Regions from separate parts of the Pantoea sp. SGAir0430 genome, predicted to be linked through region 2. Evidence: predicted binding sites of a transcription regulator. Region 2 holds the regulator's gene; each other region holds the start of a gene.
The links. Region 2 encodes PhoB, which activates phosphate uptake and scavenging genes when phosphate is short. Its sites were predicted from a motif close to CTGTCATAAAACTGNCNNAT; they were not measured.
Positions count from the first base shown of each region.

Region 1: opgB (phosphatidylglycerol--membrane-oligosaccharide glycerophosphotransferase) is a predicted target of PhoB. The motif match lies at 4,973-4,992, and genes of this name have one in related genera.
Region 3: pitA (inorganic phosphate transporter PitA) is a predicted target of PhoB. The motif match lies at 2,504-2,523, and genes of this name have one in related genera.

Region 1 covers NZ_CP039427.1:3,663,903-3,672,008, reverse strand. The annotation lists gene E7738_RS17250 (histidine phosphatase family protein) at 494-1,048, shown strand; gene E7738_RS17245 (YncE family protein) at 1,064-2,017, opposite strand; gene E7738_RS17240 (glycosyltransferase family 32 protein) at 2,433-3,452, shown strand; gene E7738_RS17235 (LysR family transcriptional regulator) at 3,426-4,349, opposite strand; gene E7738_RS17230 (tautomerase family protein) at 4,470-4,859, shown strand; gene opgB (phosphatidylglycerol--membrane-oligosaccharide glycerophosphotransferase) at 5,070-7,370, shown strand; gene E7738_RS17220 (hypothetical protein) at 7,567-8,106, shown strand, end outside.
Region 2 covers NZ_CP039427.1:1,984,310-1,992,415, forward strand. The annotation lists gene proY (proline-specific permease ProY) at 1-838, opposite strand, end outside; gene brnQ (branched-chain amino acid transporter carrier protein BrnQ) at 908-2,227, opposite strand; gene E7738_RS09640 (cobalamin-independent methionine synthase II family protein) at 2,630-3,736, opposite strand; gene E7738_RS09645 (PstS family phosphate ABC transporter substrate-binding protein) at 3,902-4,828, opposite strand; gene phoR (phosphate regulon sensor histidine kinase PhoR) at 4,847-6,160, opposite strand; gene phoB (phosphate response regulator transcription factor PhoB) at 6,176-6,865, opposite strand; gene sbcD (exonuclease subunit SbcD) at 7,063-8,106, shown strand, end outside.
Region 3 covers NZ_CP039427.1:3,193,764-3,201,869, reverse strand. The annotation lists gene E7738_RS15075 (IS481 family transposase) at 1-1,148, shown strand, start outside; gene E7738_RS15070 (BaiN/RdsA family NAD(P)/FAD-dependent oxidoreductase) at 1,249-2,433, opposite strand; gene pitA (inorganic phosphate transporter PitA) at 2,674-4,173, shown strand; gene uspB (universal stress protein UspB) at 4,252-4,587, opposite strand; gene uspA (universal stress protein UspA) at 5,010-5,447, shown strand; gene E7738_RS15050 (OmpA family protein) at 5,532-6,422, opposite strand; gene E7738_RS15045 (Ig-like domain-containing protein) at 6,496-8,106, opposite strand, start outside.

The sequences.
Region 1 (8,106 bases), 1.7 Mb from region 2:
TAGGCAAACCTGGATGAAAGGTCAGTAAAGAATCCCCTGGTGTTGGAATTCATCTATTTGCCTGATTTCGCCGATGTTTTTTTCATCGATCGCATTAGCACGGCAAATGTAACTGGGTCATCTCAAGGCCAACTTCGTCTCTGGCACCGTGAGTTGTCACTGTGAATACAGTCTATCTACGCGCGTAGATAAATCAAGTGATCAACAGGAAAATAATTAACTTATCTTCACAATGGTGCAGGAGAAAAAGATAAAATTGGCGTTAATTCATGACATTACATTACAGCCAGCGTCATTAAAAAATCCACGCACGCTGCGTGATTAACGACTATTGCTTATCATTGGCAAAAACGGCGACCAAACTTTCACCGCGCCGTTTTCGCACATTTCAGTTAAGTTTTGATGACACCCGGGCATTATTCTTAAAACCGCCCGGGCCGCGCGAAATCCTGCGCGCCAGCAGTAGACTGGATGACCTTCACTCAGGAGCATTATGACCATTATCCTCATGCGACACGGCAAGCCAGACCATCCGGTAAGCGGGCGCTTTACGGCGCGGGCGCTGGCGGACTGGTGTGAAGGCTACGACCAGGCGGTGATTTGTGATGCGCCGCCGCCGCGCAGTATGGCGATTGCGCGCATGGCCAGCGTGATTGCCTGCAGTCCGTTGCCGCGTGCGCGTTCGTCGCTGGCGCGGCTCGGTCTGCAGGCGCAGGACGTGGATGAGGTGTTCAGTGAAGTGGCGATGCCGCTGCTGCCGTTTGCGCGCCTGCATCTGCCACTGACGCTGTGGCTGGCGCTGCTGCGCCTGCTGTGGCTGTGCGGTTATGCCGGGCGCGTGGAATCAGTGCAGCATGCCCGGCAGCGCGCGCAGCGGGCGGCAGACAAACTGATTGCCCTGTCGCAACAGGGCACGGTGCTGCTGGTGGGCCACGGTATTATGAACAAACTCATTGCGCGCCAACTGCGCAAACGCGGCTGGCAGGCAGAAAAACACGCCAGCAGCCGCCACTGGAGCAGCGCGATTTATCACCGGCCATTTATTTGATGGCGGCCGTCGCACTCAGGACGACAGCTGAAAGTAGCTCAGGACTTCGCAGCCGGTGCCAGCCTGCGGCGTGGCGATGACCTTCATCTGCGTCAGATCGATCAGGCTAAGCGAACCGTCACCCTGATTAGCGATCAGCAGGCTGCGGTTATCGGCGCTAAAACAGCCATCCATCGGCTGATTGCCGACCGCAACGTCACCCAATGGATTAAGCAAGTCGTCAAACAGCGTCACCACTCCTTCCCCGTCGCCAATCGCCACCAGCCGCTCACCGCTGGCGCTGAAGCGCACCACCTGGCACGGCTGCTGATGGCCGGGCAGCGTGATGCGCTGGCGGATACGATGGCTCTGACGATCCACCACGTACAGCAGCGGCGCGTCTGCCGCGCTGGCCACCAGATAGGGGTGCTTTGGCGAGGCGGCAATGCCGGCAATCGGTCCCGGCAGCAGGATGTTGTCAATGATGCGCCCTTCCGCCTCGCACAGATCCACCACCGTGATGCTGGCGTCCTCTTCGTTTTCAGTAAACAGCTTGCGGCCGCTGGGCGACAGCGTCAGCCGGTGCGCGTTGTGCGACGGCAGCCGGATGGTTTTCTCCAGCGTGTCGCTGTGCGGATCGATCACTGCCACCGCGGCACTGTGTTCACAGCACAGATACACTTTGCCATCGCACCCCAGCTGGCCGCTGTGCGGCGCCTTAAGCGGTGACAGATCGATAAAGCCGCGAATCTGCCGCCGGCGCAAATCGATAATCGCCACCTTGTGCCCCGGATGCGGATTGTCGCCGTGGACGCCATCACCGTAGATCGGCACATACGCCTTATCCAGCGCGGGCAGCATCAGCAGCTCATGCGGTCGCGGCGGTAAGGCATTCAGCTCCTGCTCAACGGCGAAGCTGTCGGGATTGAGAAACAGCACGCGGTTGCCCTGCTTATCAACCGCCAGTAACCCACGCTTGTGTGGCTGCATAGTGCCTCCTTTTTTTCGTTGCCTGCTCTAAGCGTAGCTAACCTGCCTCCGCGTTGGGCAAGCGGCGGCCAGGCCAGGGGAAAATACAGCGCCGTTAACGGACCGCCGATCGCTCATTTTTATTCCGCGCCGCGGCCTGTGCCTGCAGAGGGTTATTTTATTAGGAATAGTCTTAATCGAGCAAAAATAAAAAACGCATTCCCTCATCATTTTATTGATACCTCTTTTTAGCCATCCCGGATCCCGGCGTTTCCGGTAAATCTGAAAGCGAAAAAAATTCGTAGCCTTGCCGCTGCGGATCGATTATTAAGCAAGGGTAGTCTTTTTACACACAGCCGTCAGGACACATAAGCGCGCTCAAGCCGCCAGCATCAGGGAATCCTTGCTCCCCATAATCACAATAATCAGGTGCATCATGACAAAAAAACGTCTCCAGCCAGCCCTTACGCTCTGGCAACACTGGCAGAGAATCGCCTTTACCGGCCAGACATTACTGCAGAAAAAACAGCATACTGCGCTCTGCGCGCCGGAATATGATCCCAGCGAAGAGGACAATATCGTGTTGCTTTCGGGTGAGAAAGCGCTGCCGGAAATACCCAAAAAAATCTGGATGTACTGGGACAATGAATATTTACCGAAATCGATGGCGTTAAATATCCAGCAGCTGCGTCAGGATAATCCCGACCATCAGGTGTATGTATTAAACCGTTTAACGCTTAAAGAAGTCCTGCCAGATTTTATTTTTACCTCGACACAATTAAGTGAGCAGCAAAAAAGTGAAGTCATTCGCCTCGAATTATTATTACGCTACGGCGGTATTGCGATTGACTGCAGCACGCTGTTATTTGAAGACCTGAGCTGGGTGCACCGTGCGCATCAGGAACGCCGCATGGATGTGATTGGCTATTACCGCGAAATTGCCACCGTCAACTATCTGGCACCGGTGATTGAAAACTGGTTTCTCGCCGCTGCGCCCAATAATCCTTTTATACGCGAGTGGCAAAAACAGTACGCGCCGATCAAGCATCTGGGGGCGCACAACTATTTCAATGAGCTGGCAAAGCGCGATGATTTTGCCCTGCTGACGCAGAAAATCGCCGAGCCGGCACAGCAGCTGGGTTCGCTGGCGCAGCAGGCGGCGATGCGCGAACATCGCCGCGTGAACCTGTATCTGCGTAAATGTGAAGCCAACGCCTATTACTATCAGCGGCTGAGCAACTGGCAAAGTGATGCCTTTGCGCACACGGTACTGTTCCATCAGCGCCCGCATACGCCGCCGCCGGTGATCAAGCTGAGCGGCATTGAGCAGCTGCATCTCGACTTCAATCTGCGTCTCGGTAACTATAACCGTCGCAGCCTGCTGGGAGCGATGATGCAGCCTAGTACACCGCTCAGCGCGCCGCTGGCCTCACCCATCAACAAAGCGCGTGCGTAGCCAGTGGATAAAGGTGGTGACGGCACGCGGCACCTGCGCTGCGTAGGGCCGCACCACCCACAGGCGGTCGGCAAAGGCATCGACCGCCTGCCACTCCGGCAGCACCTGCTGCAGCGTGCCGCTGGCCAGCGCCGCGCTGGAGCTAAAGTCTGGCAGCATAGCAATGCCCAGCCCCTGCAGCGCAGCGTCACGAATCGACTCGCTGTTATTAGTGGCGAAATTACCCTGAATCTTCACCTGCACCGTTTCGCTGTCATCGCTGTGCAGACGAAAGCGCCACTGCGGCGACTCCAGCCCGCGCGGATAATAGAGGCAGTTATGCTGCTGCAGCACCTGCGGCGTATCTGGCGTGCCGTGACGGGTCAGATAATCCGGCGCGGCCACCAGCAGCGTGCGCGTTTCACACAGCGGCAGCGCGACGTGCGTTTCCGGCAGCTGCTGGCTGTGGCGAATGGCGAGATCGAATCCTTCGCTGCCCAGCGACACCAGCCGATCGCTGACGTTGAGCTGCAACCGCACCTGCGGATAGTCGCGCAAAAAGTCGCCGATAATCGGCACCAGTTGCTGCCGGGCAAACGCCACCGGCGCGCTGATGCGCACCAGACCGCGCACCGGCCCGGCTTCGTCACGCACGCTAAAGAAGCTCTGCGCGATGCGCGCAAACGGCTCACGCAGGTCGTCCACCAGCTTTTCACCGGCCGACGTCAGCCGCACGCTGCGCGTGGTGCGCTGCACCAGCGCCACGCCCGCCATCTGCTCCAGCTCTTTGATTTTCTGGCTCATCGCCGCTTTACTGACATCCAGGCGTTCAGCCGCGCGGGTAAAACTGCCCTGTTCCGCCAGCACCGTCAGCCAGTGCAAATGCACCCAGAGTGCATCGGTTTTAATTTCTTTCATCAGGATTGTTCAAAATAATAAATAATCATTTTAATCAGCGCGCTTTTTCTTTCCGGCAGCAAGCGGCAGCATAGCGTTTCATCCTACTCTTTCCGCGTGGGCAAAAACGAGGATTTATTGATGCCGTTACTGACTTTTGATGTTATTCAGGGCCGTTCTGAAGCAGAGATTCGCACCTTACTCGACGCCGCGCATCGCGCGGTACTCACGGCATTTAAGGTTCCGGCGCGCGATCGTTACCAGATTGTTCATGAAAACAAGCGTTATCAGATGGTCTTTCAGGATACCGGGCTGGGTTTTGCGCGCAGCGACAATCTGGTGATGGTGCGCGTGTACACCAGCCCAAGAAGTGAAGAACAGAAAACGCACTTCATGGCAGAGTTAGCGCGCGAGTTGCGGGAGAATTGTGGCGTGCAGGGCAACGATCTGATGATCAGTTTTATCACCAACAGCAAAGGTGACTGGAGCTTTGCCGACGGCGAAGCGCAGTATCTCACCGGTAAGCTGTAACACCCGCGCCCGCCCTGGCTGGCAGCAGCGCGCCGGTTGCTGCCAGACTAAATCAGACTCCGCCTAAACCCGCCTTAAACGATTCGCAATGCATCGCACAAATCTGGTTGGATGTGTTGCAGCTCTGTGACAGCCAATATAGATTGACGCAAAACCCCCGCAGAGGGCCGCAGACGCAGGTAACGCGTTCTTTTTACTTAATGTGAGGATCTGCCGTTGGAGTTGCTTTCAATAGTGCTCTTTTTGGCTGCGATCGCAGTCTATTCGTATAAAGCCGGGCGAAATAAATTCTGGTTTATCCTGATCTTGCTGCTGCTCACCCTGTTCATCGTGCTCAACGCCACGCTGTATGCCAGCAACTATTTTACCGGCGATGGCATCAACGATGCGGTGCTCTATACCCTGACCAACAGCCTGACCGGCGCGGGCGTGAGCAAATATGTGGTACCGGCGCTTGGCTTGATCATCGGCCTGTTTTTACTGTTTTGTTTTCTCTCCTGGGTGCTGCGCCGGCATAAACGTCCGCATCATCTCGGCTGGAGCCTGCTGGCGATCGCCTGTGCTGCCGGCTCGGTGCAAACCACGCCGGCGTTTCGCCAGGTAAAAGAGCTGATCGCTTCTCACGCGCGTCAGGCTGACTCGGATTTCGAAACCTATTACAAAACGCCGAACAAGCAGATTAACGCGCCGAAGCTCAACCTGGTGTATATCTACGGCGAAAGCCTTGAGCGCACCTACTTCGATCAACAGGCTTTTCCTGGCCTGGCACCGGAGCTGAGCCGCGAAAAAGATCACAGCATTGACTTCAGCAACACCGAGCAACTGCCCGGCACCGATTACACCATCGCCGGCATGGTAGCGTCGCAGTGCGGTATTCCGCTATTTGCGCCGTTCGACGGCAACGCCTCGGCTTCGCTTTCCAGCTTCTATCCGCAAAATATCTGCCTCGGCGATATCCTCAAACACTCCGGCTATGAGAACTGGTTTATTCAGGGCGCAGACCTGCGCTTTGCCGGTAAAGACACTTTTTTGCTGTCACACGGTTTTGACGCCGCCAACATGTACGGCTCGCAGGAGCTGAAGAGCCGCGTCGCCGACCCCAGCTACCGTAACAACTGGGGCTTTTACGACGATACGGTGATGGATGAAGTGTTTGAAAAGTATGAGGAGCTGTCGCGTCAGCAGAAACGCTTTGCGCTGTTTACGCTCACCGTGGACACCCACCATCCGGACGGCTTTATTTCGCGCAGCTGTCAGCGCAAAAGTTACAGCTATGATGGTAAACCCAACCAGTCGTTTAGCGCGGTGGCCTGTTCCCAGGAGCACGTGGCGCGCCTGATTGCCCGCATCAAAGCCTCGCCGTGGTTTAAAAACACCGTGATTGTGGTGAGTTCCGATCATCTGGCGATGAATAACACGGCGCATCAGTATCTGATCAAGCAGCCGCGCCGCGATCTGTTTATGGTGATCCGTGGCGATCAGCCGCAGGCCGAGGTGCTGGACGGCAAGCGCAGCACGCTGGATAACGGCGCCACGGTGCTGGATATTCTCGGCGGGGATAACGCGATTGGCCTTGGCCGCAGCGGGCTGTCTTCGGCCTCGCTCTCCAGCCAGTTCGATGACATGGCGAAGAAGGTCACGGCGTGGAAAGCCGATATCATTCAGCTGTGGAATTTCCCCAGCCAGATGAAGACGTTCACCATCGACCAGCCCAAAAATACCTTTAGCTTCTCGGGTGCGACGTTCAGGCTGCCGATCCTGTTCCGCGTATCCGATCATCAGGTAGAGCCGCTGCCGGAAGGCGAATACGCCGCGCCGCTGCGCTTCCAGCTGGCCGATTTTGCTGCCAGCGATAAGTTTGTCTGGGTCGATCGCTGCTTCAAAATGGGCCGGCTGTGGCAGCCGGCGCTGGCGCTGTCGACCGATCTCTGTCTGGCGATGGGCCAGACCGGCGGACAGCCCACGGTGACGCGCATTGACCAGCCGGTGTGGCAGGGCAAAGCGCAGTTCCCGCAGGTGAAGGTCAGCGCGGCGACCTATCAGCTCAACGAACAGCAAATGCGCATCGAGGATAATGCCATTCGCTACCAGGCGGACAGCTTCCTTCTGACCGTGCCGGGCGCGCCGGCCAGCGTGAAGCGCTTTAGCGGTATTTCACGGCCGGAAAGCTGGGGACGCTGGTCAAACGCCAACCTCGCGCCGGAGGTGAACATTGAATATGTCGATCCGCTGCCGGCGCGTTTTGACGTAGTGATCACCGCACGCGCCTATGGGGCTAACGCCCATCGACCGATTCCGGTGCGCGTCGGCGAGCAAGTGCAGCAGCTTAATCTGGGTGACGCGTTCTCCACGCAGACGCTGCATTTCACCAACCCCGGCGCCAGCCGCAACCTGATCATCACGCCGCCAGAACCACAGCTGTCTAATCTCGGCAACATTACCGGTCAGGATCCACGCAAACTCGGTATCGGCATGGCGGAGATAAAAATAATTCCGCAGCCCGAAAAGTGATAAAAATGCGTGCCAGACCAGGGCCTGCCAGCGTGCAGGCCCTTTTTATTGCCGCTTAGCGTTACTCATTGTACGAATTGATATTTTTCGAGACGTCGCGCAAAATCCACATCATCACATGGTGCAACTATCACCACCTGGATAACCTTGCAGGCAACAGGAAAGGCGACCAGGAGCAACAGGGATGATACCGACGATGATGAACACCCATAAGGCATTCAAAGCGCTGCAGCAGGCGGGCGTGGCCGATCACCAGGCCGAAGTGATGGTCGACATTTTTGCCGAAATGCAGCAGGAAAACAGCCTGACCAAGACGCACCTTTCGCAGGCCATGGAAGGCGTGATGCGGGCAAATCACGCCACCGCGCAACGTGTCGATAAACTGGCACAGAGCCTCAGGCATTTTGAAAATGAGGTCCGCCATACGTTTAAAGCCATTGAGCTACGGTTTGATAACGTCGATGAGCAATTCCGGAAAATTGATCAACGCTTTGAACAAATCGATCAACGCTTCGAAAAGATGGATGCGCAATTCAGGCAAATCGATAAACGCTTAGAAAAAGTGGATGCGCAATTCAGGACAATCGATCAGCGTTTTGAACAAATCGATGAACAATTCAGGAAAATTGATCAACGCTTTGAAAAGATGGATGAGCAATTCAGGAAAATCGATCAACGCTTTGAAAAGATGGATGAGCAATTCAGGAAAATCGATCAACGTTTTGAACAAATCGAT
Region 2 (8,106 bases):
CGATGCCGAGGTGCTGGAAAGTCAGTACGAACGGGCTGCCTGCGGTACCGACCTGGTTCCAGGGATAGATCGACATGATCACAAACAGCGTGCCGACATAGAACACCAGAATGCGCAGCGGTACGGAGTTGATGGCGCGCGGGATCGATTTCGCCGGATCTTTAGCTTCGCCGGCGGTGATACCAATGATCTCAATGCCGCCGTAGGCGAACATCACCATCTGCAGCGACAGCAGCATGCCGACGATACCGTGAGCAAAGAAGCCGCCGTTGGTCCACAGGTTATGGATGCCGGTCGGCTGACCGCCGTTGCCGATGCCCCAGAAAATCATGCCGAAACCGGCCACGATCATGATGATGATGGTGGCAACTTTGAAGAAGGAGAACCAGAACTCCACTTCGCCAAACACCTTCACGCTCATCAGGTTGATGGCGCCGATGATCAGCACCACCGACAGCACCCAAATCCAGTGCGGCACCTCCGGGAACCACACGCCCATGTAGATACCAAAAGCCGTGACGTCGGCGATCGCCACAATCAGGATTTCAAAGCAGTACGTCCAGCCGGTGATATAGCCCGCCAGCGGTCCGAGGTAATCCTGCGCGTAGCGTGAAAACGAGCTGGCCTGCGGATTGTTAACCGACATCTCGCCCAGCGCGCGCATGATGATATACGCCACGGCGCCGCCGATGATGTAGGCCAGCAGTACGCTGGGGCCTGCCATTTTGATGGCATCTGCCGAGCCGTAAAACAGCCCGGTGCCGATCGCCGATCCCAGCGCCATAAAACGGATGTGGCGCGTGCTCAGTCCGCGTTTGAGCTTATTGGTTTCTTGCATAACAAACAGTACCTGTGGAAATGAAAAAACCACGGGCAAGCCCGTGGTCGGAATTAACAGCGATGTCGTTTACTGGTGAACGGCAACCTGCTCACGCCCTTTCACCCGGTCAACCACCGCAGCAATCACCAGCATCGCCAGCGACGGCGGCAACCAGGAGAGTCCCTGATCGGCCAGCGGCAGATGCTGGCTAAACAACGGCAGCGCATCTTTAAAGCTGGTGGTTTTGATGGCATCGACGATACCAAACAGCAGGCTGATCAGCATGGTTGGCGCAATGATGCGCGTGCTGCGATTCCACCAGCTCAGGGTAAAGCTCAGTACCACCAGTACGATGCACGGCGGATAGATAGCCGTCAGCACCGGAATCGAAATCTGAATCAGGTGGCTGAGACCGAGGTTCGACACCAGCATGGCGAACAGGCCGAGAATAAACACCAGCGCTTTATACGACAACGGCAGGTATTGCGCAAAGAATTCTGCGCAGGCGCAGGTCAGGCCCACCGCCGTAACCATACAGGCGACGAAAATCAGCGCGGCGAGGAAGACACTGCCCATACCGCCGAAGGTCTGCTGCACGTAAGCATGCAGAATCGCCGCGCCGTTAGCGTTCTGATCGACAATCGCGCCGCTGCCGGAGCCCAGCTTGAACAGGCTGAGGTACACCAGCGTCAGGCCAACACCGGCGATCACGCCAGCCAGCATGGTATAGCGCGTCAGCAGTTTGCTGTCTTCCACGCCACGCGAACGCGCCGCATTAACGATGACGATACCGAACACCAGCGCGCCGAGCGTATCCATGGTCAGATAGCCGTTCACGAAACCGCTGGAGAAGGCCGCACGCTGGTAGTCGGCGGTGGCCGGCGAAATGCCGCCAGCCGGCCACAGCAGCGCCGCGACGCCCAGAATGGTCAGCGCGACAATTTTCAGCGGCGCGAGGAAGTGGCCGACGGTGTCCAGCAGCTTGCCTGGATAGAGCGAAATGCCGATCACCAGCGCGAAGTACACCAGGCTATAGATAAACAGCGGCAGCGGGCCGTCGCCGGTCAGTGGCGCAATCCCGACTTCAAATGAAACGGTCGCGGTGCGCGGCGTGGCAAACAGCGGGCCGACGGCGAGATAGCACACGGTGGCGAGCAGCAGACCGGCCGCTTTACCAATCGGTGAGCTGAGCGCATCAATACCGCCGCCAACGCGCGCCAGCGCGATCACGGTCATCACCGGTAAACCAACCGCGGTGATCAGGAAGCCGAAGGCGGCAATCCAGACATGTTCACCAGACTGAATACCGACCATAGGCGGGAAAATGATGTTTCCTGCGCCAACGAACAGGGCAAAGGTCATGAAGCCCAGCGCCAGGATGTCCCTGGAGGTTAAACGATGTGTCATAAACTTCTGTACTGCCTGTAGCTGATGTTGCGGTGGAAGTTGGGTTTGTGTTGTCCCCTGGATGCGCGAAAACAATGGCTTAACTGGCTTGACCAGTGCGTTATGCGGGCCGAATCGGTACAGCGCAGGTGATTTAAACTGCTTTTCTTCTGTTCACAGAGGGATGAATCGACAACGGCGCAAATTAAAACGTTTATAGCGAAGAAAGGCAATACAGGATCGGAAAACCAGAAGGATATAACAGGAAAGCGTCAGAACGCAGTGGATAAGCAGGAAATAGTCGGAAAACACCTGAGATGATTTGCTTAAAGTTTCTGCAAAGCGGGCGATCTCCTTGCAGAAACCGCCGCAGGGATGCACAAAAGGCGCGCTTTACGCGCCTGTTTGCACAACTTTACAGCATCACCACACCTGTTGTGCGATGTCGACAACCAGACGAATCTTCTGCCACTGCTGCGCTTCGGTCAGGCTGTTGCCCTCTTCCGTTGACGCAAAGCCACACTGCGGGCTGAGGCAAATCTGGTCGAGGCTGACAAACTGCGCCGCTTCCTGCAGGCGCGCCTTTACCTGTGCAGCGTCTTCCAGCTCGCCGGTTTTGGTGGTAATCAGCCCTAATACCACCTGCTGATGACCGGGTTTGATGAAACGCAGCGGCTCAAAGCCACCGGAGCGCTCATTATCGTACTCGAGGAAAAACGCGTCGATGTTCACGCTGCCAAACAGAATTTCCGCCACCGGCTCGTAGCCGCCTTCCGAGATCCAGGTCGAGCGGAAGTTACCACGACACACGTGCAGACCGACGGTGAGATCCGCCGGTTTATCTTCCAGCGCGCGATTCAGCACCTGCGCATAAATGCGCGCCAGCTGTTGCGGATCTTCACCGCGCTCGCGGATTTGCTGCTGCTGATCGCCTGAACACAGGTACGCCCACACGGTGTCATCCAGCTGCAGATAGCGGCAGCCAGCGTCGTAAAACGCCTTGATCGCCTCTTTGTAAGTCTTTGCCAGATCGGCGAAGTACTGCTCCAGATCCGGATACACCGTGGCATCAATCACTTTACGGCCGCCGCGGAAGTGCAGCACGCTCGGGCTGGGAATGGTCATTTTCGCCACCGCATCGCCGGCCACGCTTTGCAGGAAGCGGAAATGGTCCAGCATCGGATGCTGCGGGTTAAAAGCGACTTTGCCGGTGACCTTCACGCCGTGCGCTTTGGTCTGCACGCCGTTGAACTGAATGCCCTGATCGGCCTCAAACAGCTCGACGCCGTGCAGATGGCCAAAGAAATCAAAGTGCCACCAGGCGCGGCGGAATTCACCGTCGGTCACCACCTGCAGACCGCTGGCGCGCTGCTGCTCCACCACCTGGCGAATCGCATCGTCTTCTACCTGACGCAGCTGGTCGGCGCTGAGGGCACCACTGGCGAACTGTTCACGTGCCTGTTTAATGGCGGCGGGACGCAGAAAGCTGCCGACGGTATCGGCGCGGAACGGGGCGGTGTTGCGTTGCATATTCACTCCTGCACTGACACATAATTGCGTCAGGGTATAATTGCGTACGGTTATTTTTGGCCATCTGGATGGCTATATGTCCATAAGAGTGACATGCCGCCCCACCGGCGGCAATGGAAGAAAATTCAGGGGACGTGAAAAAAATTCATGATCGGTCAGCGTGAATTAGTTTTGCGCAATCGCCGCGCGCGCCTGCGCGATCTGGCTATCGGACAGCGGCAGGTAGCCGGCCTCCGTTACACGGCGCTGGCCCTGCGCAGAGAGCACCTGCTGCAGAAAGGCGGCGACCAGCGGCGGCAGCGGTTTACCGGGCGCCTTGTTAACGTAAATATACAGCGGGCGCGACCACGGATAACGGCCGCTGCGGATCGATTCGGCATCCGGCATAACGCTGTCGCCGCTGGCGGTGACGATCGGCAGGGTTTTCACGCCGCTCAGGTGAAAGCCAAAGCTGGCGTAGCCGATGCTGTTCGGCGTGCTGGCGACCGCCTGCACCACCGCCGCCGAGCCGGGAAACTCCGCGACGTCAGCGCGGAAATCGCCGCGACACAGCGCCTGCTGCTTGAAAAAGCCCCAGGTGCCGGAAGCGGAGTTACGGCCAAAGCGCTGAATACTGCGCGTTGCCCAGTTCGCCGTATGCAGGCCAACATCGCCCCAGCGCTGCGGCACCTGCTGTGCGCCGCACAGCCGGGTCACGGAGAACAGCGCATCCAGCTGCGGCTGACTGATGGACGGCAGCGGATTGTCCTGATTAACCACCACCACCAGCGCATCCATCGCCACCGGCACCGCCAGCGGCGCATAGCCATAGCGCGCGATAAACAGCTGACGCTCATCCACCTGCATCGGCCGGCTCATGGCGCCAAGCTGAGCGGCCCCGGCGGCCAGCGCGGTCGGCGCCGTCGACGATCCCGCCGCCTGCACCTGCACATTAACGCCCGGCGACTGACGGCTGAAATCTTCGCCCCACAGCGTCATCAGGTAGCCCAGCGTGTCCGAGCCCACGCTGCTCAGGTTGCCGGTCAGCATGCTTTGCTGAGCCGTCGCCAGCAGCGGGCACAGTAATAAAAGAGAGAGCAGCAGCGATTTCATCACAGAGTCCGGTGGCGTTTACTGCGCCACATTCTCGCGGATTCCGTTCGCCACAATCAAGCGCGGTGGCAGCACGAAGCGGAAGCAGGTTTCCTGATGCGGCACGCTGCTGATCTCCAGCCGCGTGGTGTGGTGGCCGAGCGCGTGCTTAACAATGGCCAGCCCCAGCCCGCTGCCGCCGGTGGCGCGCGAGCGCGCTTTATCCACGCGGTAGAAGCGTTCGGTCAGGCGCGGCAGATGCTCCTCGCTGATGCCGGGCCCGTTGTCGCACACCTTAAATTCGGCGCCCTGTTTGGTGCGCAACCAGCTGATGTCGATGCGCGTGCCATCCGGCGTGTGGTTCACCGCGTTATACACCAGATTGGAAATCGCGCTGCGCAGCTGTTCATCATTGCCGAACACCTTCAGGTGCGGATCGGTGTGGAAATGGATGCTGTGCCGGCCCTGGCTGAGGGTTTCCGCCTCGCGCTGCAACAGCAGCAGCATGGTCGGCACATCCACCGTCTCTTTCAGGTCAATGGCGGGGGCCGCTTCGATGCGTGACAGCGTCAGCAACTGCTTCACCAGGCTGTCCATGCGCCGCGTCTGCTCCTGCATGGTGCTGAGCGCCTTGCTGCGGGTGCGCTCATTCATCCCGGCGTCGTCCATCATCTCCAGATAGCCCTGCAGCACCGTCAGCGGGGTACGCAATTCATGACTGACGTTGGCGAAGAAGTTACGCCGCGCCCCTTCCAGCTGGTGCATCTGGGTGACGTCACGCGCCACCATCAGCCACTGCCCTTCACTGTAAGGCATGACGCGGAACTCCATGTGATGCTGATTATTCAGCACCAGCGTCAGCGGCTTGTTGAAGTCGCGCTGGCGGATATAGCGGGAGAATTCAGGGTAGCGCAGCAGGTTGAGGATATTCTGGCCATTATCTTCCGGCCAGCGCAGCCCGAGATGCTGCTGGGCCAGACCGTTACACCAGAAAATGGTGCCCTCTTCGGTGGTGAGTACCACCGCGTCCGGCAGCGACTCGGCCCCGCTGCGAAAGCGTTTGATCAGATTGCCCAGCTCGCGCCGGCGGCGGCGATTGCGCAACTGCATTTGATACAGGCCGTAAAACAGCGGTTCCCAGCTGCCGCGCCCGGTGGGCGGCGTCATTGAACGATCAATCCACAGCCAGTGCGACAGCCGCATCAGATTTTTAAAGTGCCAGAACAGCACGCCGCACACGGCCAGTAACAGCCACCACGGCAGATAGCCAACCAGCAGACCCAGCACCAGCGCAGGCAGACACACCAGCGCCAGCTCGGTCAGTAATCTCTTCCAGGAGAGTCGTTCCAGCACGGTAAAAGACTCCGTTTAGTAGCGGGCAGAGAAACGATACCCTGTTCCGCGAACGGTTTGTACCATGCGATCGTGGCCGGAAACTTCCAGTGCTTTACGTAAACGACGGATATGCACATCCACGGTGCGGTCTTCCACATACACGTTAGTGCCCCACACGTGATTCAGCAGCTGTTCGCGGCTGTATACGCGCTCCGGATGCGTCATAAAGAAGTGCAGCAGTTTGTATTCGGTCGGTCCCATTTCCAGCGGCGTGGTTTCGGACATCACGCGATGCGAGGAGGGATCGAGGCTCAGCCCCTGCATCTCAATCACCTCTTCCACCGCCATCGGTGAGATGCGGCGCATCACGGCTTTAATGCGCGCCATCAGCTCTTTGGGCGAGAACGGCTTGGTGATGTAATCATCGGCGCCCACTTCCAGCCCGCGCACGCGATCTTCCTCTTCACCGCGCGCCGTCAGCATCATCACCGGAATATCACGCGTCATGGCTTCACGCTTTAAATGTTTGATGAACTGAATGCCGCTGCCGCCGGGTAACATCCAGTCCAGCAGAATCAGATCGGGCCAGGGTTCGATCAGCTTGCCAATCGCGCTGTCATAGTCCTCAGCCTCAATCGGCTGATAGTCGTTTTGTTCCAGCACGAAACATAACATTTCACGGATGGGAGCTTCGTCTTCCACAACCAAAATGCGCTTAGCCATTATTACTCCTGCGATTGTGACGGCATGTCACGGGGGTTTGCGGCGCCATTATGCGTCAGTTTTGTGACACTTTTATGAAAAACCCACCTCATGATAATCAGATAAAAAGCGCAATTGTGACAACCGGTTTCGCTTTTTTTTCATTGCGTTGTTAAGCGGTTATACTGCCGCTTTGCGATAGCAGGCACGGAGCATTCATGCGCATTATTCACACCGCTGACTGGCATCTCGGTCAGTTCTTTTACAGCAAAAGCCGCGCCGCCGAGCACCAGCAATTCCTCGACTGGCTGCTGGCCGCGATTGTGCAGCATCAGGTGGATGCGCTGATCGTCGCTGGCGACCTGTTTGATACCGGTTCGCCGCCCAGCTACGCGCGCGAACTGTTTAACCGTTTCGTGGTGGCGCTGCAGCCCAGCGGCTGCCAGCTGATTGTGCTGGCCGGCAACCATGATTCGGTCGCCACGCTGAATGAATCGCGCGAGCTGCTGGCCTGCCTCAATACCCGCGTCATTACCAGCGCCACGCCCGGCGGCGAGCAGCAGGTGCTGACGCTGCAACAGCGTGACGGCACGCCGGGCGCGCTGCTGTGCGCCATTCCCTATCTGCGTCCGCGCGACATCCTGCGCAGCCAGGCGGGTCAGTCCGGTCGCGATAAGCAGCTGTCGCTGCTGCAGGCGATTGAGCAGCACTATCAGCACTGTTATGCCGCCGCCGTGGCGCAGCGCGAAGCCATGGGCAGTACGCTGCCGATCATCGCCACCGGGCATCTCACCACCGTGGGCGTCAGCAAGAGCGATTCGGTGCGTGATATCTACATCGGCACGCTGGACGCCTTTCCGGCGCAGGCCTTCCCGCCTGCCGACTACATTGCGCTGGGCCACATCCATCGTGCGCAGCGCATCGCCGACAGCGATCACATCCGCTACAGCGGTTCGCCGATTGCGCTCAGCTTTGATGAGCTGGGGCGTGAGAAAAGCGTATTCCTGCTGGAATTTAGCACCCGGCTGGAGTCCGTCACACCGCTGGTTATTCCGTCATTCCAGCCGATGCAGATGCTGAAAGGTGCCATGGCGGAGATCGAACAGCAGCTGACCGCGTTTCACACCTATGAAGGCGATCTGCCGGTGTGGCTGGATATTGAAATCACTACTCAGGAGTACCTGAGCGACCTGCAGCGCCGCATTGAACAGCTTACCGACGCGCTGCCGGTTGAGGTGCTGCTGGTGCGCCGCAGCCGCGAT
Region 3 (8,106 bases), 1.2 Mb from region 2:
CGCTTATGCCCTGGGATGCGAGAGATACCATGTCATTACGTACTGAGTTTGTTCTGTTCGCCTCGCAAGACGGGGCGAACATCCGCGAGCTGTGCCGCCGCTACGGCATATCTCCCGCCACCGGCTACAAGTGGCTTCGCCGCTGGGATGAGGAAGGACCGTCCGGCCTTCAGGACCGCTCCCGCGCGCCCCGTCACTCACCCAGCCGCTCATCTGACGATATCACTGAGCTGCTGCGTCTGGCGCATGAGCTTCATCAGCACTGGGGGGCCCGCAAGATTAAGCGCTGGCTTGAAGACCGCGGGCACGGCATGCCGGCCTTCAGCACCGTCCACAACCTGATGGCCCGCCACGGCCTGCTGCCGGGCGCAGCGCCGGGCGTCCCGGCCACCGGCCGGTTTGAGCATGCGGCCCCGAACCGGCTCTGGCAGATGGATTTTAAGGGCCACTTTCCCTTTGGCGGCGGCCGCTGCCACCCGCTCACCCTGCTGGACGACCACTCCCGGTTCTCGCTGTGCCTGGTGCACTGCGCTGACGAACGGCGTGAGACGGTACAGGAGCAGCTGGTCAGCGTCTTTGAGCGCTACGGCCTGCCGGACCGGATGACGATGGACAACGGCTCGCCGTGGGGCGACACCACCGGCACCTGGACGGCAGTGGAGCTGTGGCTGATGCGCCACGGCATCCGGGTGGGGCACTCGCGGCCGTATCATCCGCAGACGCAGGGCAAGCTGGAGCGCTTTCACCGCAGCCTGAAGGCGGAAGTGCTGCAGGGGAAGTGGTTCGCGGACAGCGGTGAGCTGCAGCGCGCCTTCGACCACTGGCGGACGGTCTACAATCTCGAGCGCCCGCATGAGGCGCTGGAGATGGCGGTGCCGGCGTCGCGCTATCAGCCCTCATCGCGGCAGTACAGCGGGCGCGTAGCGCCACCGGAATACGACGAGGGCGTGATGGTCAGGAAGGTGGATATCAGCGGGAAGCTGAGCGTAAAAGGACTCAGCCTGAAGGCGGGAAAGGCGTTCAGGGGAGAGCGTGTGGGGCTGAAGGAGACGGGGGAAGACGGTTATTACGAGGTGTGGTGGTACAGCACAAAAGTGGGGGTGATCGACCTGAAGAAAAAGTCGATCACCATGGGTAAAGGATGTTAAAAAGTGTTCACTATGTCCCCGAACACCTGTCTGCCATGTCCCCGGACTGTACAGCGGGAGAGGGTTAGGGTGAGGGAAAAACCACTCGACTATTAAAAAATTAAACCGCCTGCGCGCACGCCCACGCCGAGCTCCACGCCCACTGGAAATTGTAGCCACCGAGCCAGCCCGTCACGTCCACCACTTCGCCGATGAAATAGAGCCCTGGCACGTCGCGCGCTTCCATGGTCTTTGACGACAGCTGCGTGGTATCCACGCCGCCCCGCGTCACTTCGGCGGTGCGATAGCCTTCGGTGCCGTTTGGCTGCACGCGCCACTGGTGCAGCGTGGTGACCAGCTCGCTCTGCTGCTTGCTGTTGAGCTGCTTCAGCGTCACGTCCGGAATCTGCTGCAGCTCCTGCAGCACTTCCACCAGCCGCTTTGGCAGAATCTTCGCCAGGCTATTTTTCAGGCTGAGGTTGGGATGCGCCGCGCGCTGCACGTCGATAAAATCGTCCAGCGCGGTCTCCGGCGACAGATTGACGGTGACAAACTCGCCCGGCTGCCAGTAGCTGGAGATCTGCAGCACCGCCGGACCGGACAGGCCGCGGTGGGTAAACAGCATCGCCTCTTTAAACAGCGTGCCGTCCTGAGCGGTGATGGTGGTCGGCAGCGCCACGCCGGAAAGCGTGTTCAGCTGCTCCAGCAGCGGCTTATGCAGCGTAAATGGCACCAGCGCGGCGCGCGTCGGATGAACGCGCAGGCCAAACTGTTCCGCCACCTTATAACCGAAAGGCGTTGCTCCCAGTCCCGGCATCGACAGACCACCGCTGGCGATCACCAGCTTGTCCGCGCGAACCGCCGAGCCATTCAGCTGCAGCGTATAACCGTCGTCGTCGCGCGCCACGTTCAGCACTTCGCTGCGCAGCCGCAGCGTCACCTGGCCGGCTTCACACTCCTTCAGCAGCAGATCAACAATCTGCTGCGCCGAATCATCGCAGAACAGCTGGCCAAGAGTTTTCTCGTGCCAGGCGATGCCGTGACGATTAACCAGATCGATGAAATCCCACTGGGTGTAGCGCGCCAGCGCCGATTTGCAGAAGTGCGGATTATGCGACAGATACGCCGCCGGTTCGGTGTAGAGATTGGTGAAGTTGCAGCGGCCGCCGCCGGACATCAGGATTTTGCGCCCCGCTTTCTTGCCGTTATCCAGCAGCAGCACGCGACGGCCTAATTGCCCGGCCTGCGCCGCGCAGAACATGCCGGCCGCGCCTGCACCAATGATGATAACGTCAAACTTTTCCACTGCCTTAACCCACCTGATTGAAAGGCGCTGATTGTAGAGATCTGCGGCTTTTCGCGCCAGCGACAAAAAATTGCCGTAAATGTGTCATATTGTAACTTGCTCATTTTGCGGTCTTTTTGCCTTTAATTACCTGCCGGATGACAAATTTAAGACAAAAAAGAGCTATATTTTTCTTTCCCATAGCGCACGTTGTCGCAGATAATGCGCCGCGTTCATGTCCTCCAAAATGGCGTAACGTTTATGCTACATCTGTTTGCTGGTCTTGACCTAAGCACCGGCCTGTTATTGGTTCTTGCTCTGCTGTTTGTGTTGTTTTACGAAGCAATCAACGGCTTTCACGACACTGCCAACGCGGTCGCTACAGTCATTTACACCCGTGCGATGCGGGCGCAACTGGCGGTTGTGATGGCCGGTGTGTTCAACTTCTTAGGTGTGCTGCTCGGCGGTTTGAGCGTGGCTTATGCCATCGTGCATATGCTGCCAACCGATTTGCTGTTGAATGTCGGTTCGGCGCATGGGCTCGCCATGGTGTTCTCCATGCTGCTGGCGGCGATTATCTGGAACCTCGGTACCTGGTATCTCGGCTTACCGGCGTCCAGTTCGCACACGCTGATCGGCGCCATCATCGGTATTGGTCTCACCAATGCGCTGATGACCGGCACGTCGGTGGTGGATGCGCTGAACCTGCCGAAAGTCATCAATATTTTCCTCTCCCTGATTCTGTCGCCGATTGTTGGTCTGATCATTGCGGGTGGCCTGATTTTCCTGCTGCGTCGCTACTGGAGCAGCACCAAGAAACGGGCTCGCATCCACATGACGCCTGCTGACCGCGAGAAGATCGACGGCAAGAAAAAGCCGCCGTTCTGGACGCGTATCGCGCTGATTGTCTCCGCCATTGGCGTGAGCTACTCGCACGGTGCCAACGACGGTCAGAAAGGCATCGGCCTGATCATGCTGGTTCTGATTGGCGTCGCGCCGGCGGGCTTTGTGGTGAATATGAATGCCTCCGGTTATGACATCACCCGTACGCGCGACGCGGTGAACCATCTGGAGCAGTATTACCAGCAGCACGGCCAGTCGCTGACGCACATCGTGCAGATGGCGCCACCGGCGGTGCCGACGCCGGAAGAGTCGCTCGGCGGCCCGCAGGAGTTCCATTGTGACAGCTCCCGTGCGCTTGATGCGATTAACCGTGCGCAGGGTCTGCTGGGTAATCTGCAGAGCTACAGCGATCTCACGCCTGACCAGCGCGGTCAGATGCGCCGTCTGCTGCTGTGCATCTCCGACACCGCGGACAAAGCCGCTAAGCTGCCGGAGACCAGCGCCGACGATAAGCGCTTCCTCAATAAGTTGAAAGGCGATCTGCTCGGCACCATCGAGTATGCGCCGGTATGGATTATCGTGGCGGTCGCGCTGGCGCTCGGCATCGGTACCATGATTGGCTGGCGCCGCGTGGCGACCACCATCGGCGAGAAGATTGGTAAAAAAGGCATGACGTATGCGCAGGGCATGTCGGCCCAGGTAACGGCGGCGGTGTCGATTGGTATCGCCAGCTACACCGGGATGCCGGTTTCGACCACGCACATTCTGTCATCGTCGGTTGCCGGTACCATGCTGGTAGATGGCGGCGGTCTGCAAAGCCGCACCATCAAAAATATCGCGATGGCCTGGGTATTCACCCTGCCGGTGTGTATTTTGCTGTCTGGCTCGCTGTACTGGATTGCGCTGAAGCTGATTTAACGCTTCAGCGTTGCAGGGTTCTGTCTTGGTGCGTTGCGAATACAACACAGCGCGCCGCGACAGAACCCGCTCCCCTTCTCAGTGCCAAATCGCTAAGGCGATCAGGCTCACCACCACCAGAAAACACAGCCCGCTGGTCAGAACAAACTGACCGCGCACCCGCTCGCAGCGACGAATAAATTCATCGTCGTGATGATCGCGATAGCGTTTCTCCCAGATATAGCGTACCAGCCGCACCTGCTTGCTCGGCTGACCGTGGGACGTAAAGAAACCGGCACCATCAACATACTGATACAGCAACGGATCGCACCCGCGCAGCACCGCCAGCAGTGAGCGCAACGATGAGAAGTAACGCGCCATATTCACCAGACAAACCACACACAGAGCCCAAAAAAGCGCGATAGTGCTGATCATGTTCCCCTCCCGGCTGGAGCCGCAATGACGTTACGTGCAGCGGGGAAAAGCTGCAGACGCCCCACGGGAAATAAGCCAGCCACAGATGAATCGAATTGCATTGTTGTTATGCGGACCTGAGCGCGCTACCCGGACGGGAGTGGCCCTCATTTTCAGTGTAGGAGATCTGTTTAAATTTTTTCCAGCGATGATTTTCGTTCAGCGCGAGCGAAAAAAGCGATAAGCCATGATCTGACTCACAGCCGGGCTTCGGTTTGCAGCATTTGCTACCTACTCTGGCTATACTCGGGATATAACAATTATTCGCCTGCGTGGCTGACATTGTGGTTGGTGGCGCTTCATCGCCGTTACGCGCAAAGGATTACGCCAGCCGAACGGCACAAATTCGGGTTGCCCCAGAATCTTGAGAAAGGAGTTTTATCATGGCTTATAAACACATCCTGATTGCAGTAGACCTTTCCCCGGAAAGCCAGTTACTGGTTGATAAAGCGGTATCACTGGCCCGTCCTTATGATGCAAAAATCTCGCTGATTCACGTTGATGTGAACTATTCAGATCTCTACACCGGGCTGATTGACGTCAACCTCGGCGACATGCAGAAGCGTATTTCGGAAGAGACACACACCGCGCTGCGAGAGCTCTCCACCAACGCCGGTTATCCGATTAGCGAAACCCTGAGCGGCAGTGGCGATCTCGGCCAGGTGCTGGTGGACGCGATTAAAAAATACGATGTCGATTTGGTGGTGTGCGGCCATCATCAGGATTTCTGGAGCAAGCTGATGTCGTCGGCGCGCCAGCTGATCAATACCGTGCATATCGATATGCTGATTGTGCCGCTGCGCGACGAGGAAGAGGAATAACCAGTAAAAAAGCCCCTCGGACCGAGGGGCAAAAGACTGCAATAACAGAACAACTACAACATGGCTTAGGGAAATTCCTGACGCTTACGGCTGTTGGTTCAGCGCCACCCGTACGACGACCCGGCGATTCGGCGCGTTACAGGCAATCTGTGCGGCGCGCGATCCTTCACAATACTCCACCACCGGTTCACTGCTGCCCGCGCTGCTGGCGCGGATCACCGTGGCTGGCAGGCCGCCGTCAATCAGCATCTGGCGTACCGTCGCAGCGCGCTGCTGACCGAGCTGGCGGTTGGCGCTGGCGTTACCAATCGGGTCGGTGTGACCAATCACTTCAAGGCTCTTCAGCTCGGCGCGATCGCGCTGCAGCTCGGCAATCAGTGCGCCAACCGCGCGGCGGCCAGCGGCGGAGATATCGCCAATGGACGATTTGCCAAAGTTAAACAGCACGTCACCGGCCAGCACGTAGTCTTTGTAGCTACGCGGCGCGAGGTTGTCACACTTCACCACCGCTGACGCACGTGACAGCGCGTGGATCTGCTGCTGCGCCCCGTTGAGTTCCCGCTCCGCCTGCTGGCGACTGACCACCTGCGGCTGGCCAGTGGTGACGTTGCCGAGGCGCACAAAGTAGGTGGTGCCGCCGGCAAAGTTGTCGCGCCACGCCTGGGCGCGCTTACCGCTGTAGCGCGGCGCGTCTTTCATGTAGTTATCCAGCGAGTGGCTGCCCGGTTTGAGGCAGAAGACGCTGAAACCGCCCGGCAGCAGCGCGGTCTGGAATTCGCCATCGACATACACGTGCGCCGCATCGTTGCCGGTTTGCGCGAGGGTGCGGTAGTACACCACCTGGGTCTGCGATGCCGGCACGCCGCTCACCGACTGATACAGTTCGCCGAACGGTTTCGCCGCCAGTGCAGTATGACTAAAAGTGGCGGAACCGGCCAGCAGTGCGGCCAGCAGGGTAAGGCTGAAAGTTTTCATAACTCCTCCACGGGTGCCCAACAGGGCACCCGATTAGTATTGATGGTTAACAGGTTAAAAAAGCCACGGCTGATTAATGATTATCCAGTTCGACTTTTACCCCCTGCTGCACCAGCAATTCCCCTTCCACTCCGCTGTGACGATATACTTCATAAATTTCTCCGCCCTGCGTGATTGTTCCTGCAATCTTAGTCCAATCTCCTAAATCGGTGCCATCCTTAAACAAATCAGAGAGTTTCACTTCATTATTTATCGGATCTTTTACATGAAAATAATTTTGAGAAAGTGAAAAATCATTTTTACTTACCTCATCAATTAAGATGTCATCCAAGTATATTTCATTGATTTTTATTGATTGATCATCAACTATAAAATCATCTTGCTCGATATCCACAAATCCATTACTTCCCAGTAAGGAGTTGTTCTCACGCCCCCATACTAAATCATCTATAAAAAGACCATAATCTGCTGCTGCACCAGTCCCAGGAACCTCACCTCCAACAGTCACCTCCATATAAGCAATAATTTTATCAGCTGAAGCAGTAAAACTTTTGTACTGCTTATTAGGACTAGCATTACTTATATCTTGTTTTCCTAATGAATTACCATATTCATCATAAAATGTAATCGATGTTCCAGGGGCATGAACCTGACCTATTGTGTAACTTACCTTCTGTGTTCCTCCAAAATCAATCCGTGTTTTTGAATAGCCGTTTAACAATAATGCTGCGCCATACTGACCATAATATAATGCACCATCAGGATAAAATCCCGTTTTAAAATGGTCAGTACCTGAAACCCCTGAGGTACGCCCAACATCAATGAATGTTAATGTAAGTCCTGATGACGTTTTATATGTCCCGCCATTTGAGAAGGTGCGTGCAGGGACATTATCCCAGTTATCAGAACCAGACGTAATATCAGGACTAATTGATACTGACCAACCAGCAGAGCTAGCTGAGTTACCTGCTTTATCTGCGGCTTGTACGGTAAATAAATGATTACCATTGTTCAGGGCTATAGAGGGCGTGAAACTCCACTCACCATTAATACCAGCTGTAATCGAGCCAATTATCTTTGAACCATCATAAATCGTTACCACACTGCCTGCTTCCGCCTTGCCCGACAGGGTCGGCGTGGTATCGTCGGTTTTGCCGCCGTTAGCCACATTACCGGTTTTGCTGCCGGCGTTGTCATACACCGTATCGATGGTCGGGGTGCTGATGACCGTATCAACGGTGATATCCCAGGTCACAGCCTCACCGCTGCTGTTGCCAGCGCTATCACTGGCTTTGGCGCTGATGTGATGCAGGCCATCCGCCAAATCAATGCCCGGTACAAAGCTCCAGTTACCGCTGCCATTGGCGCGGGCGCTGCCCATGGCGATGCCATCAATGTAAACCGTCACCAGACTGTTAGCCTCGGCGGTGCCGTTGAGGGTCGGGCGCTTGTCGTCAGTGAAGCCATTTTTGTCGATGTTGCCCTTAATGCTGCCGACATCATCTTCAATGGTGACAATGACCGGTGCGTTTGGTGCCACGGTGTCTACGGTAATGTTCCACGCCGCGGTCTGGCCGCTGGTGTTGCCCGCGGTATCGGTGGCGGTGGCGGTGATGCGGTGCAGGCCGTCCGCCAGATCGCTGCCCGGGGTAAAGCTCCAGTTACCGCTGCCATCGGTGCGTAC